DNA from 4 places in the Oceanobacillus sp. NCCP-135 genome. Region 4 is predicted to be linked to each of the others. Evidence: riboswitches for the same ligand, from Rfam matches in the RefSeq annotation. Region 4 holds a riboswitch; each other region holds the start of a gene.
What was found. Region 4 has a riboswitch for S-adenosylmethionine ahead of AC6HVZ_RS16105 (M20 metallopeptidase family protein). Riboswitches for the same ligand answer to the same signal wherever they lie in the genome.
Positions count from the first base shown of each region.

Region 1: it holds a riboswitch for S-adenosylmethionine, as region 4 does, so the genes downstream of both, AC6HVZ_RS10815 (methionine ABC transporter ATP-binding protein) here and AC6HVZ_RS16105 (M20 metallopeptidase family protein) in region 4, are expected to answer to the same signal.
Region 2: it holds a riboswitch for S-adenosylmethionine, as region 4 does, so the genes downstream of both, metK (methionine adenosyltransferase) here and AC6HVZ_RS16105 (M20 metallopeptidase family protein) in region 4, are expected to answer to the same signal.
Region 3: it holds a riboswitch for S-adenosylmethionine, as region 4 does, so the genes downstream of both, AC6HVZ_RS18130 (homocysteine S-methyltransferase family protein) here and AC6HVZ_RS16105 (M20 metallopeptidase family protein) in region 4, are expected to answer to the same signal.

Region 1 is NZ_BAAKSZ010000013.1:50,665-53,851, reverse strand. Features, by position in the region: gene AC6HVZ_RS10820 (methionine ABC transporter permease) at 1-391, opposite strand, end outside; gene AC6HVZ_RS10815 (methionine ABC transporter ATP-binding protein) at 381-1,406, opposite strand; SAM riboswitch class I at 1,518-1,629, opposite strand; gene AC6HVZ_RS10810 (DEAD/DEAH box helicase) at 1,864-3,187, shown strand, end outside.
Region 2 is NZ_BAAKSZ010000034.1:9,542-12,728, forward strand. Features, by position in the region: gene AC6HVZ_RS17155 (gamma carbonic anhydrase) at 1-98, shown strand, start outside; gene metK (methionine adenosyltransferase) at 140-1,342, opposite strand; SAM riboswitch class I at 1,660-1,766, opposite strand; gene pckA (phosphoenolpyruvate carboxykinase (ATP)) at 2,173-3,187, shown strand, end outside.
Region 3 is NZ_BAAKSZ010000042.1:9,251-12,437, forward strand. Features, by position in the region: gene AC6HVZ_RS18125 (TetR/AcrR family transcriptional regulator) at 1-216, opposite strand, end outside; gene AC6HVZ_RS18130 (homocysteine S-methyltransferase family protein) at 962-2,011, opposite strand; SAM riboswitch class I at 2,104-2,204, opposite strand; gene AC6HVZ_RS18135 (IclR family transcriptional regulator) at 2,636-3,187, opposite strand, start outside.
Region 4 is NZ_BAAKSZ010000028.1:7,412-10,598, forward strand. Features, by position in the region: gene tnpA (IS200/IS605 family transposase) at 1-276, shown strand, start outside; SAM riboswitch class I at 1,138-1,246, shown strand; gene AC6HVZ_RS16105 (M20 metallopeptidase family protein) at 1,357-2,553, shown strand; gene AC6HVZ_RS16110 (ABC transporter substrate-binding protein) at 2,590-3,187, shown strand, end outside.

The sequences.
Region 1 (3,187 bases), on a different contig from region 4:
CACCCATTGCCTGTGCTGCTTCAATTACTCCGGGGTCGATGCTGACCAGATTATTCTCAACAACCCTAGCAATGGTAAAGCTTGCAACAATTGTCATTGGGAATATTGCTGCTGCGGTACCGATTGTTGTTCCGACAACAAGTCTGGTTAGCTGTGATATGGCGACCAGGAAGATGATAAAGGGAATTGGCCGAATAATATTTATAAAGATATTTAGGATTTGAAAAACAAGCTTATTTTCCAATATGTTATTTTCCCTTGTTACAAAGAGCAATAGACCCATTGTGATGCCGATAATCGACCCAAAGATAAGGGTGGCCACAACCATCATCAATGTTTCTCCGGTTGCTTCTAAAATCCTTGGCCAAAATGTTGTCCAATCAACTTTCATTTTCAGTAACCTCCTCTAATTCAACAATGCTATTGAGTTCTGTAAGGACATTCTGGACGGCTTGCGGATCTCCGGTAAATGAAACGATGAGATTTCCAAACAGTTTTTCCTGTAATTCCCTTACTGCACCGTAAACGATATTGAAATCAACATTATGCTTTTTGGTGATCGTTGAAAGGACTGGATCATTCGTTGCATCCCCTTTAAAGATGACGCGGTACAGTTTTCCTCCCCCACTGGTGCGCCAATCTTCCAAAATTTTTTCCGATGGCAGATCCTTTTGCACAGAGCGGATAAATCTTTCTGTCGTAGCATGCTGTGGATCCGTGAATGTTTCAAATACATTTCCAGATTCGATGACCTCCCCATTTTCCATAACAGCTACTTTGTCACAAATCGATTGGATGACATGCATTTCATGTGTGATTAATAATATCGTGATCCCTAAATCTTGATTTACCTTTTTCAGCAGCTTTAAAATATCTGCGGTTGTATCAGGGTCAAGTGCGGAGGTTGCTTCATCACAGATAAGGATATCCGGAGAAGTGGCAAGTGCCCTCGCAATCCCGACACGCTGCTTTTGCCCGCCTGATAATTGATCTGGAAAATCCTTTGCTTTATCATCAAGTCCGACAAAATTCAACAATTCCTCCACACGTTTATTGATTTCCTTTTTGGAAGTGCTACCCAATTTCAATGGATAAGCAATATTTCCAGCCACGGTACGTGAATTAAACAAGTTGAAATTTTGAAAGATCATGCCAATATTGCGCCTTCTTGTGCGCAAATCCTTGGAAGATAATTTACTGACATCCGTGTCTTGGATAAGAATCGTTCCGGAAGTCGGGCGCTCAAGCATATTCACCAGGCGAAGTAGTGTGCTTTTTCCTGCACCGCTGAAGCCGATGATTCCGAATATTTCTCCCTCACTGATGGATAATGATACTTTCTTAACGGCCTGAATCTCTCGTTTACCTAAACGGAATGTCTTGGATACATCTTTAAACTCAATCATATGCTGACCTCCTGAAGCATTGTTCAATTTTGTAAAGCAGTAGAACAAAAGAACCCTTCTTTTTCTATATAGATAAGAAAAAGAAGGGTTCTATGTAAGGAACCACCCTCGCTCTCATCTGTCAAATGCTTAACGCATCTGCTGGAATTGGCACAGTGTTTCTATAAAAGAACCTGTTGCCGAGACGTCCTAGGGCCAGTCCCTCGGTCTCTCTTGATAAGAAGTGATGTGTTACTATTCATTTGTTTTTAAGAATTAAATGTAAGTCTATAGTGGATGTAAGAGAAAGTCAATGGATTTATTAAAATAAAATAATTCCGACTATTTCACCGAGATATGTTTCCGCTTCAAAATGTGTTGTAGCATATAACAGTATAAGATATGATACAATCAAAATAATTATCAGCAGTACAGGTTCGTAAATGGTAGTAGAAACCCTCAGGAGGGAGCAGAACACTTGAATATTGAACTAAATCTGAAAGTAATTAAAGAAATGTGCGGAACGGTCTCCTTTAAAAGAGGGGATGCTTTACATCGTTCGCATAAAGTAAGAATTGAAAAACACAGTACAGACCGTTGCGAAGCCGTAGTTACAGGTAGAGAGAATTTTCATGTGACGATCGAAAAAAATATGGATGAAGGTTTTAGCTCAACATGCAGTTGTCCTAAGCTGCGTTCTATTAAAAATGGTTGTCAGCATATTGCAGCTGTTCTGCTATTGATTTATGAGCAGCAATGTGAGCAAAGCGTAGTGAATACAAATCCCCCTGAGAATGCAACCAATCAAGATCTGACGGAAAATTTCCTAACCCTGTTTGATAATCAGCCCAGACGTTCAAGTGGGTATCAGCTTCACTTTGAAGAAAGAAAAGTGGTTGATGTAGTATTCACATGTAAAGCCCTCACTGTAGACAAAGGACGTCGTATGCTAGGAATGGAATTGAAAGTAGGACCAGCCATCGTCCAGAATATCCGAGTCTTTTTGAATCAAGTGAAAGATGGCAATCCAAGCTTGCTTTCCATTTCATTCACGTATGATCCAGCTGTCCATTGCTTTCAAAAAGAAACCGATGCTGTCATTGGGGAGCTTATCCGAGTCGTTCATGATGAAAGCGTGTATATGGACACAATACCGGGTCAAATTGACGATACAATCAACAAACATATTTTACTTATCCCACCATCGTCTTGGAAAACAGTGCAGCCGAAGCTTACAAGCGTACCTTTGGTGAAGCTGGAATATGAGGGGAAGGTATTTAATGGACTGCAAATGGCGGAAAAGTCACTACCCCTTTGCTTTGTTTTTACTGAAAAAAATGGCAATAGTTTCCAATTAAAGGTCAAAGGGCTTCATCGAATGATCGTATTGAATGCGTATAGCACCGTCATTGCTGATGGGAAACTATATGAGCTGGAAAATGAGGATTGTGAGCGTTTAATAGGATTAAAAGAAATGCTCCATACGTCAGAAACAGATCAGGTTCTGCTTTCGCAGGAGAATTGGTCTTCTTTTTTGGGAAATGTGGTTACAGGCTTAGAAAAATTAGGCACAGTAGAGATATCTGAGGGAATTTCCAAACAGTTTGTAAAGGCACCACTAAACGCCAAGCTATACTTGGATCGTGTGAAAAATCGGTTGCTTGCTGGGATTGAATTTCATTATGAAAATATCATTATTAACCCATTGGAAAGCCGAGAAAATCAGGGTTTATCCATGTATATACGTGATATGGAAAAGGAAAAAGCAATCCTTGGTTTGATGGAGGAAAGTTTGTTTGCAA
Region 2 (3,187 bases), on a different contig from region 4:
TCCGCAGTCTTACCGAGGAAGATTATGCAGAATTAGAACGTGTACGGAAGTCATACGTTAATCGGGCACGGTACTATAGGGAAAATACGGATCTATGAAAATTGGACATCCTGCATAAAAAGCCGGATGTCCCCATTTTTTATTCCTGTTCCGTTAATGCCTTTAATTCATCCACTTTATCTGTTTTCTCCCAGGAGAATAGGATATCTGTTCTTCCAAAGTGACCATATGCTGCTGTATGTTTAAAAATAGGTTTTTGCAAATCAAGCATACGGATGATACCCGCAGGACGCAAATCAAATAATTTTCGGATTGCATCAACTAATATTCCCTCATTTACCTTGCCAGTGCCAAATGTGTTGACCGAAATAGACACAGGTTCAGCTACTCCAATTGCATAGGCTAGCTGCACCTCACAAGATTTTGCTAATTCAGCTGCAACAATGTTTTTTGCCACATATCTTGCAGCATATGCAGCGGAACGGTCTACCTTCGTGGAATCCTTTCCACTAAAAGCTCCTCCACCATGACGAGCATAGCCACCGTACGTATCAACGATGATTTTTCGTCCGGTTAAGCCAGCGTCCCCCTGAGGACCTCCAATTACGAAACGACCTGTCGGGTTGATAAAATATTTGGTTGCTTCATCTAATAAGTTATTCGGAACTACAGGACGAATGACGTGTTCAATTAAATCTTTTTCAATTTGCTCTGTTGTAATATCCTGATGATGCTGTGTTGAAATTACAATTGTATCAACCCGAACAGCTTTATCATTTTCATCATATTCTACCGTTACTTGTGTTTTACCATCCGGACGCAAATAATCCAATACTGTTTCTTTGCGGACATCAGCAAGACGCTTTGCCAGTTTATGTGCTAGTGAAATTGGCAGCGGCATAAGTTCTTCTGTCTCATCACAGGCAAAACCAAACATTAATCCCTGATCTCCTGCACCGATTTCAGCAATTTCCTCATCTGACATTTTCCCTTGACGTGCTTCAAGGGCAGTATCAACCCCACCAGCAATATCTGCAGACTGCTCATCAATTGCTGTTAATACTGCACAGGTTTCTGCGTCAAATCCGAATTTCGCACGAGTATACCCAATATCCTTTATTGTTTGCCTTACTATTGCTGGAATATCAACATACGTATTTGTGGAAATCTCACCAGATATCAATACCAATCCGGTTGTCACTGTTGTTTCACAGGCAACACGTGCGTAAGGATCCTTTTTTAAAATTTCATCAAGAATAGCATCAGATATTTGATCGGAAATTTTATCCGGATGCCCTTCCGTTACTGATTCAGACGTAAATAAACGACGGTTTTGAGCCATTTGGCTAAATCCTCCCCTGTTAATGTATTACGGAACTCTATATTTTAGAAAACTTGGTGTTCGTTAAAGACAGTCTTAAAGCGTATTTTATTTTCTTAGAAACGCTTTGAACTGCAAGACTTATACATGTGCCTTGGTTCAGGCAAAAAATACTTTTCGTCTATGACCTGATTATGCTTCAAAAGTATTACTTATACACTTATACAGTAGGAAGATGTTTCCTACGTTCCCAACCACCAAGTATATATTTAGTAACCCTAAAACAAAAAAAAGCCCTTCCTGCATTTTTGAGGAAAGGGATTTTTTAAGGCCTTTCGCTCTTATTGTTCAAGGTAAAACCTTGCACCAGGTTAGCACCTTTTCACATAACGTGATGGTTGCTGGGTTTCATTGGGTCTGTCCCTCCACCGACTCTGAATAAGAGAGTATCCGTTAGATTTTTATCGTAACGAAACTATGCTGTCATGTCAACTTATTTAATGCCTGATTGCAACAATTTTTTATAAAGTGAAACTTCATTCAGGTTCCCTTCTTCCCCCGCTGAATGTTAGTACCTCATGGTATGACCTAAAGGTCCTTGAACAGAATCAGGAAATTTACGGGCTGTTTATACCTCATGATATGACACAAGTCCCTCCCCCACCTTCACGTTGGGGATTTCTCACGCTTGGAGGTAGGGGTATTATAGCCCGTTAATGCGTGATAAATTTTCCTAAAAAAATCTTTTATTAGTATGGACTATTGTTTTTAATGTGTTATACTAATAATCAGATTAGAAAGCTCTTATCACATTGTTTTTATTCAAATTCATCAAAAGGCAGGTAATTCACATGAAAACGGTGGAGAAATCATTAGCAAAAGAACTTAATTCGCATAAGAATTTAAAAAGAAATTTATCTGTGCCTCTATTAGTTGAGAAAATTTTATCACGAAATGAAGGGATTCTTACAGAAACCGGTGCTGTTCGGGCAACAACGGGAACATATACAGGACGTTCACCTAAGGATAAATTTATAGTTAAAGATGAAGTTTGCGAAAAATATGTTGATTGGGGTACTGTAAACCAAGCTATTGATGAAGCTTCATTCAATAAACTATATAAAAAAGTCATCACATATTTACAAGACAAAGATGAGTTGTATCAATTTAAGGGGTTCGCTGGAGCGGATTCAAAATATCGACTTCCAATCGAAGTTATTAATGAATATGCGTGGCATAACCTATTTTCCCGTCAATTATTTATTACACCGACAAATGATGAACTTAAAACACATCAAGCTGAATTTACAGTAATATCGGCTCCAACCTTTCAAGCTGATCCTAAAGTTGATGGTACAAATTCAGAAACATTTATTTTAGTTTCATTCAAGCAACGGGTAATTTTAATCGGTGGTACGGAGTATGCCGGAGAAATTAAAAAATCCATTTTCTCTGTAATGAATTATCTATTGCCGAGACAAGAAATTTTATCCATGCATTGCTCTGCTAATGTAGGTAAAGAAGGTGATGTTGCACTGTTCTTTGGATTATCAGGTACCGGGAAAACAACTTTATCTGCTGATCCTTACCGAAAACTAATTGGAGATGATGAACACGGCTGGAGCCCGAACGGCGTTTTCAATATTGAGGGCGGGTGTTATGCAAAATGTATTAACCTGTCAAAGGAAAAAGAACCGCAAATTTTTAACGCCATTCGTTTTGGATCAGTTTTGGAAAATGTTGTATTAGATGAGGAAACAAGAGTGCCAGACTATGACGACACCAGTTTGACTGAAAATACTCGTGCAGCGTACCCATTGGAAAATATCAATAATATAATTACACCAAGCGCGGCTGGACATCCAA
Region 3 (3,187 bases), on a different contig from region 4:
GTCCATCGTGCCCTCTGCCGCTGCTTTCATTTCTTTAATTAACGATGTAACGATCTCATCAAATAATTCTTCTTTATTTCTGAAGAAAGTATAAATGGTTCCCTTTCCGACGTTCGCTAATTTCGCAACCTGATCCATTGTAGTTGCTTTATAACCAAATAAAGAAAAGGACTTCGTTGCTGCATCAATAATTAGCCGTTTTCGATCCACTGCCATATCCACCATCCCACCTTTATACTGAATGACTAAATTAGTTTTACGGTCAATCACTGCCTATATATTATCATATCCTTTAATCCTACGCAAGAGGTAGACCTCACAGCACATTAAAAATATTTGCAGCGGGCACTTTCTATCGTAATTACTGGTGGATTAGCAGCATTGTAACTTAGTAACTTTTATTTTCTAATTTTGTTTCAGGCTTATTTGCTAGCCTTTTGTACAGCCCTTGCTTGCAACTAGGAAAAAACTTGAGAAAATGCTAAAGCGTCTTACCAGAAGACAGATTGGAAGCAAGCGGCGAAAATGCTAATTTCATTTGCCTTTCTTACTTCTAAATAAAAAGGAAAAATATGAAGGAATACACTTAAATATACGTTAAGAACGGGATCGAGAGCGGTAGCTACAAATGATAAAGTACTGAAGAAATGGTCATCCTCATTAAAGATGAAAGTTGTGAGATAAAACGGCAAAGTTGAAAGATACACGGGAAAGTTGAGAGAAACTGGGTAAAAGTTGAGAGGAAACACGGGAATTTACAATTATCTCTCAACTTCATAAGCTTTTCTCTCAACTTATTGCATACTTCTCTCAACTTCATAAGCTTCTCTCTCAACTTATTGCATACTTCTCTCAACTTCATAAGCTTTTCTCTCAACTTATTGCATACTTCTCTCAACTTTGCTTGATTTCAGCAAAAATACTAGTAAATTTTGCCATCCGCTTAACTAAGTATGATCGATTAAGCTTTTAACCGATAATTTAAATTATGCTTTTGAAGTGTTTTATCGGTTCCAAACAGGAAATGCTTCGTCATATTTGGAGAGTATTTGGTATTTAGTGTTTCAACCCCTACAGCTTCTGCTACTGCCCGTAACATTGCTGGTGAGGCACCACAACACAGACCAATATAATTGATGCCTATATCCTTTGCTTCTTTTGCCCATGCCGCTAACTCATAGCGGTTATGATAGAGTGGATCAAGAGCGGTCGGGAACGTTGTTTCTGTAGGTAAATGGCAACTACAACCCCCATCAGGTAAATTAAAGAATGTTGGATGTTCTTCTGTTGTGCGATATGGAATGGGCAAGCCAGCGACATATCCTTCCACATTATTCCGAATTCTAGCAAGGTATGGCTGCATCGTACCAGGTCCTCGGAAACAATTCATACCAACAACCAACGCACCATTTTCAGAAAGTATTTTACAGGATTCTTCTACTGTATACCCATCTCGTAATATATTCTCACCCATTAAACCAAATGTGATAACTGCCGGTATATCCTGTTTGCAGATTTCCTCCAGCGCAATTAACGCTTCTTCATGATAATAAAAGGTTTCACCATTTATGAAGTCAACCCCTTCTTCCTTGCACCATGTCACCATTTCCGCAAACATGCTTCTGACTTGCTCCTTTGACTCTGGATTGTCTGGATTAAAGATATTCGTATTTGATATATTTCCCGCTACCAAAGCTTCTTCTTTTGGATGCTCTTTAGCAACCTCTTTTGCCAATCGAATGGCTTTTCTATTTAAAGGTTCCAATAAATCTTCTTTGCCAATGATACGCATTTTTTCACGATGCGCATTATATGTAAAAGCTAATACGACATCCGATCCAGCGTTCATATAATCCCTGTATGCCTGTTTGAGTGCTTCCGGATTATCCAGGGCCACCTCAGGAACAAATGATCCCGCCTGCAAATACCCCCTTCGTTCTAATTCAAATAAATAACCTTCTCCTACAATAACTGTTCCATCCTTTAAACGTTCCTCCAAATTACGTTTCATCTTGTTCCCCCCTTAATTTAATTGCTGTAAAATAAAACGGACAAAGCCTCTTTTTAAAATAAGAAGAGGCTTTGTCCGTCTACAAAATCTTCATCTTATCTTCAAGCTTTACGCTTTCTGGAATTAGCACAGTACTAAAAAGTCTTTTGCTGAGGTTTCACAGGGCCAGTCCCTCTACCTCTCTTGATAAGAATATGAGATATTAAGTTTTTGAATAATACATACAATACATTCAATATTTGCAAATGTCAAGTGGATTTCTTAATTTTTAAAAAATATTGGTTTGAAAATTAGGTTTTCCATTTGGCTCTTTTACATTTTACGATTGGTACTTGCTGCATCATTTTCCAAGGATTAGTTTCGTTTAACCATCATTACAGTCCCCTTAGAGACACAGTCGGTTACCGTAGGCGCCAAGAAGTAACAAGTACCAAGACGATGTTCAATCATCTCGATTCCGTCAACAAAAAAACTTGGTGCAAACTGGTTCTTTTGGAAAGTTGATTCGCATATCCAGTGATCATATCGAATATCGTAAAAAATCACTCGCTAAAAGGTAGATAGATTGGAGCGCTAGCTTGATTGCAACTTCATGAAAGTTCATCTACTTATACTAACACTAGTTTACCCCCGATACCCCAACTCCCACCAAATATTTCTCACCGTTTGCTTTAATTCCTCCAAAATAATCATTTTTCGTTCATCCGTATAATCACTTATCGGAATACTTACACCTAATGCAGCAACCGTTTTACCACGATAATTATAGATCGGATAAGAAAACCCAATGGTATCTTTAAAATGCTCCGATCTGCTGAATGCATAGCCTTTATTTTTAATTTCCCGAATTTCCTTCTTCAAATCATCGATATTATCAATGGTATTCTCCGTAAATTTCTTCATTTCCAAATTACTTAAATACGTCTCTAAAGTAGCTGCATCCATTCCTGCCAATAATACCTTGGGTGCTGATCCCGCATAGAGTGGTGCCCTTCTACCGACCTCGACAACTAGGCGAACCGGTTTCGTACTATCCATTTTTTCGACGTATACGGCCTCATCGCCCTCTAATACGACCATATGAACCAATTCATCGATTTTCTTATTTAATTTTTTCATATGATGGAATGCTAACTTTTTATATTCCAACTGTTCACTGACATGGTTTCCCAGTTC
Region 4 (3,187 bases):
TTGCAAGGAAGTGTTGGAAAAGATCATATTCATTTATTGATATCGTGTCCACCAAGTCTTGCCCCAAGTGAAATAATTACATATCTAAAAGGAAGATCATCAAGACTTCTCCAAGATCAATTTCCAGATTTGAAAAAGAAATATTGGAACCAGCATCTATGGGCAAGAGATTATTTCTGTGCAACAGTTGGAAAAGTAGATGAAGAAACGATTAGAAATTATATCGTAAATCAATTTAATGAAGAAAAGAACGACATATTTAGAATTGAGGATTGAGTTTAGTCAAATTTGGAGTGTGCTTAAGCATAAGGACTTTAAGCAGGACTTCAGCTTGAAGAACGACTTTAGTCGTCGATATTTATGTCTAAATCTACCTGCTTTAGGTGGTCGTTTAACCCCTAACGATCTTTTTTACATCTAAAGGTTATTCTCCATTTTTTATTATTGCTTCTGCTTTAGCTAATTTGTGATACATCCGTTTGCACTATAAACTGTTTGCGAGTTTCCATATTCATGATAACCATATCTCAAGAGCCAATTTTTTGTAATAAAAATTGGCTCTTTATTTTGGTGACATCGTTCAGAGAATTCCGTTGGTAGATAAGAAAGTATAGAATATTTCCTTACCGTATAAGTGCAGGCTAGGCTGTCACCTAAGGGCTTGGTGATAACCGAGTTTTCAAATACTGATAAGAAAGTATAACTTTTTTAGGAAATCAGTATAAGTGCACAAAGGCTTTCGCGATTAAGGCTTGGCGATAAGCCAAAGTTTCCTAATATTTCTTAAATCTTTTGTCGGGTGAATTTCAGGCATAAAATTATTTCTTCAGAGTATTATAATGTCTTAATCATAGCGTATTATGTTGTAATGACAATTTGGTTTATATAGCTGGATGGTAATAATAAATGTAGCAACCTTAGTATGTGTGAAATATTCCTCAATGACCATATTAATAACTGAAATTCACCTCCTCCTTACCACTGGACTATGCCTTTTACATACTAAAAGAAAGGGATTTTTTTGACAAAATAAGACGAATTCCGAGAAGTCATAGGGACCAATATAAATATAACTAAACCTAGTTGACAAGTTGGTATTGTCGGGATACAATAGGAATCATAAAATTTAATATGTAACTCTTATTTAGAGAGGTTGAGGGAACTGGCCCGGTGATACCTCGGCAACAGTTGATGGAAAAATCAAGATGTGCCAAATCCAGCAGACTTTACGTCTGAAAGATAAGAGGTTTTGCTTAAGGCTTGGACCTGAGTAGCTGACCTCTTGGAAAAGTGGTCTTTTTTAATAGGACAATTTTTTTGGCAAGAGCTGAATTCATATAAGAATGGAGGATTAGGATGAGTAAAGCGCAACAGAATGAGAATCTATCATCAATTTTTACTGAACTCGATAATAGCTTGGAAGAAATGAAGAACTGGAGAAGGTATATGCACCAGCATCCGGAACTTTCTTTTGAAGAAGTACATACAGCAAAGTTTATAGAGGATAAACTAATCGAATTTGGATTAGAAGTAAAGACGCAAATCGGGGGCAATGGATTAATTGGAATCCTAAAGGGTGCAGGCTCAGGAAAAACGATTGCTTTAAGAGCGGATTTTGATGCTCTTCCAATTAAGGATGAGAAAGATGTCCCCTATAAATCTACCAATCCCGGTGTCATGCATGCGTGCGGACATGATGGTCATACCTCTGCTTTACTAGGTACTGCAAGAACACTAAGTAAGTATCGGCAAAAGTTAAAAGGTGCCATTCTTTTTGTTTTCCAGCCAGCGGAAGAAAAGCCGCCTGGTGGAGCAAAGTTTATGATTGAAGAAGGTATTCTGGACGATGTAGATTATGTATTTGGTGCCCATTTGGCCTCTGATATTCCACTAGGGAAAATAGGTGTTGGTGAGGGATATCAAATGGCAGCAGTTGATAAATTTGAGATTAATATTCAAGGACGTGGCGGGCATGGAGCGAGACCACACCAAAGCATTGATTCACTTGTTATAGGAACCGGTGTAGTGGAAGGATTGCAAAAAATTGTTAGTCGTAGAATCGATCCACTAAAATCTGCCGTTGTGACTATCGGCGTCTTCCATGCAGGAAATGCTTTTAACGTTATTCCTGATACGGCAACAATTGAAGGAACCGTCCGTACGTTTGATGAAGATGTTCGTGATCAGGTCGAAGCTGAAATATATTCAATTGTAAAAGGAATTACCAGCGGGTTTCATGCAGACTATGAAATTGATTATCTCCGCGGTTACCCGGCACTATATAACCATAAAGAAGAAACAGAGACAGTGAGCGGACTTTTATCGGAAGTTTTTACGAAACAGGATATTGTCAAGCTGGAACCAACAATGGGGGCAGAGGATTTTGCCTATTTCCTGGAAGAAAAACCAGGAACGTATTTTAAAGTTGGTTCGCATAACGAAAATGAAGCTACCCATTATCCGCATCATCATCCAAAATTTGATTTTGATGAGAGAGCACTGGTAAACATCAGTAAATCCTTTGTCAAGATAGTGTCACACTACCTTTTCTAAGGGAGAATAAAGAAAACGATGGAGGGGAATATTTCGATGAAAAGAAGTTATCTACTTATAATTGCATTATTATTTACGTTATTTTTATTTGGGTGCGCAAATGCAAGTCAAGATACGACAGAAAGTGAAACAAATACTGGAGATCAAGCTGCTGGGGAACCAGTTGAGGGTGGCACATTGAATGTTGCTTTTGCCTCAGACCCGGATACACTTGACTGGATGTCTACTGGGGCAACGGCAACAAGAGATGTAGGCTGGCATATTTTTGAATCCTTATTTGCCTTAGATAAGGATTATCAAGTAAAACCAATGATTGCTGAAGATTATGAAGTGAGTGAAGATCAAAAAAAATATACAATTACGCTTCGTGAAGGTGTGAATTTTCATGACGGATCTACAGTTACGGCGGAAGATCTCATCGCATCGATTGACCGCTGGAGAAAGGTTTCCTCTGTAGGAACGATTGCAAATGAGTATATTGAATCAGTCAAAGCGATTGATGAGTTAACTGTAGAAATTACACTAAACAAGGTATACAACGCATTTATGTCAGATATGGCGGCACCAAAGTCGGCAATGATGATCATTCCGAAAGAAATTGCAGAGGCTGCTGGTGAAAAACCACTGACACCAG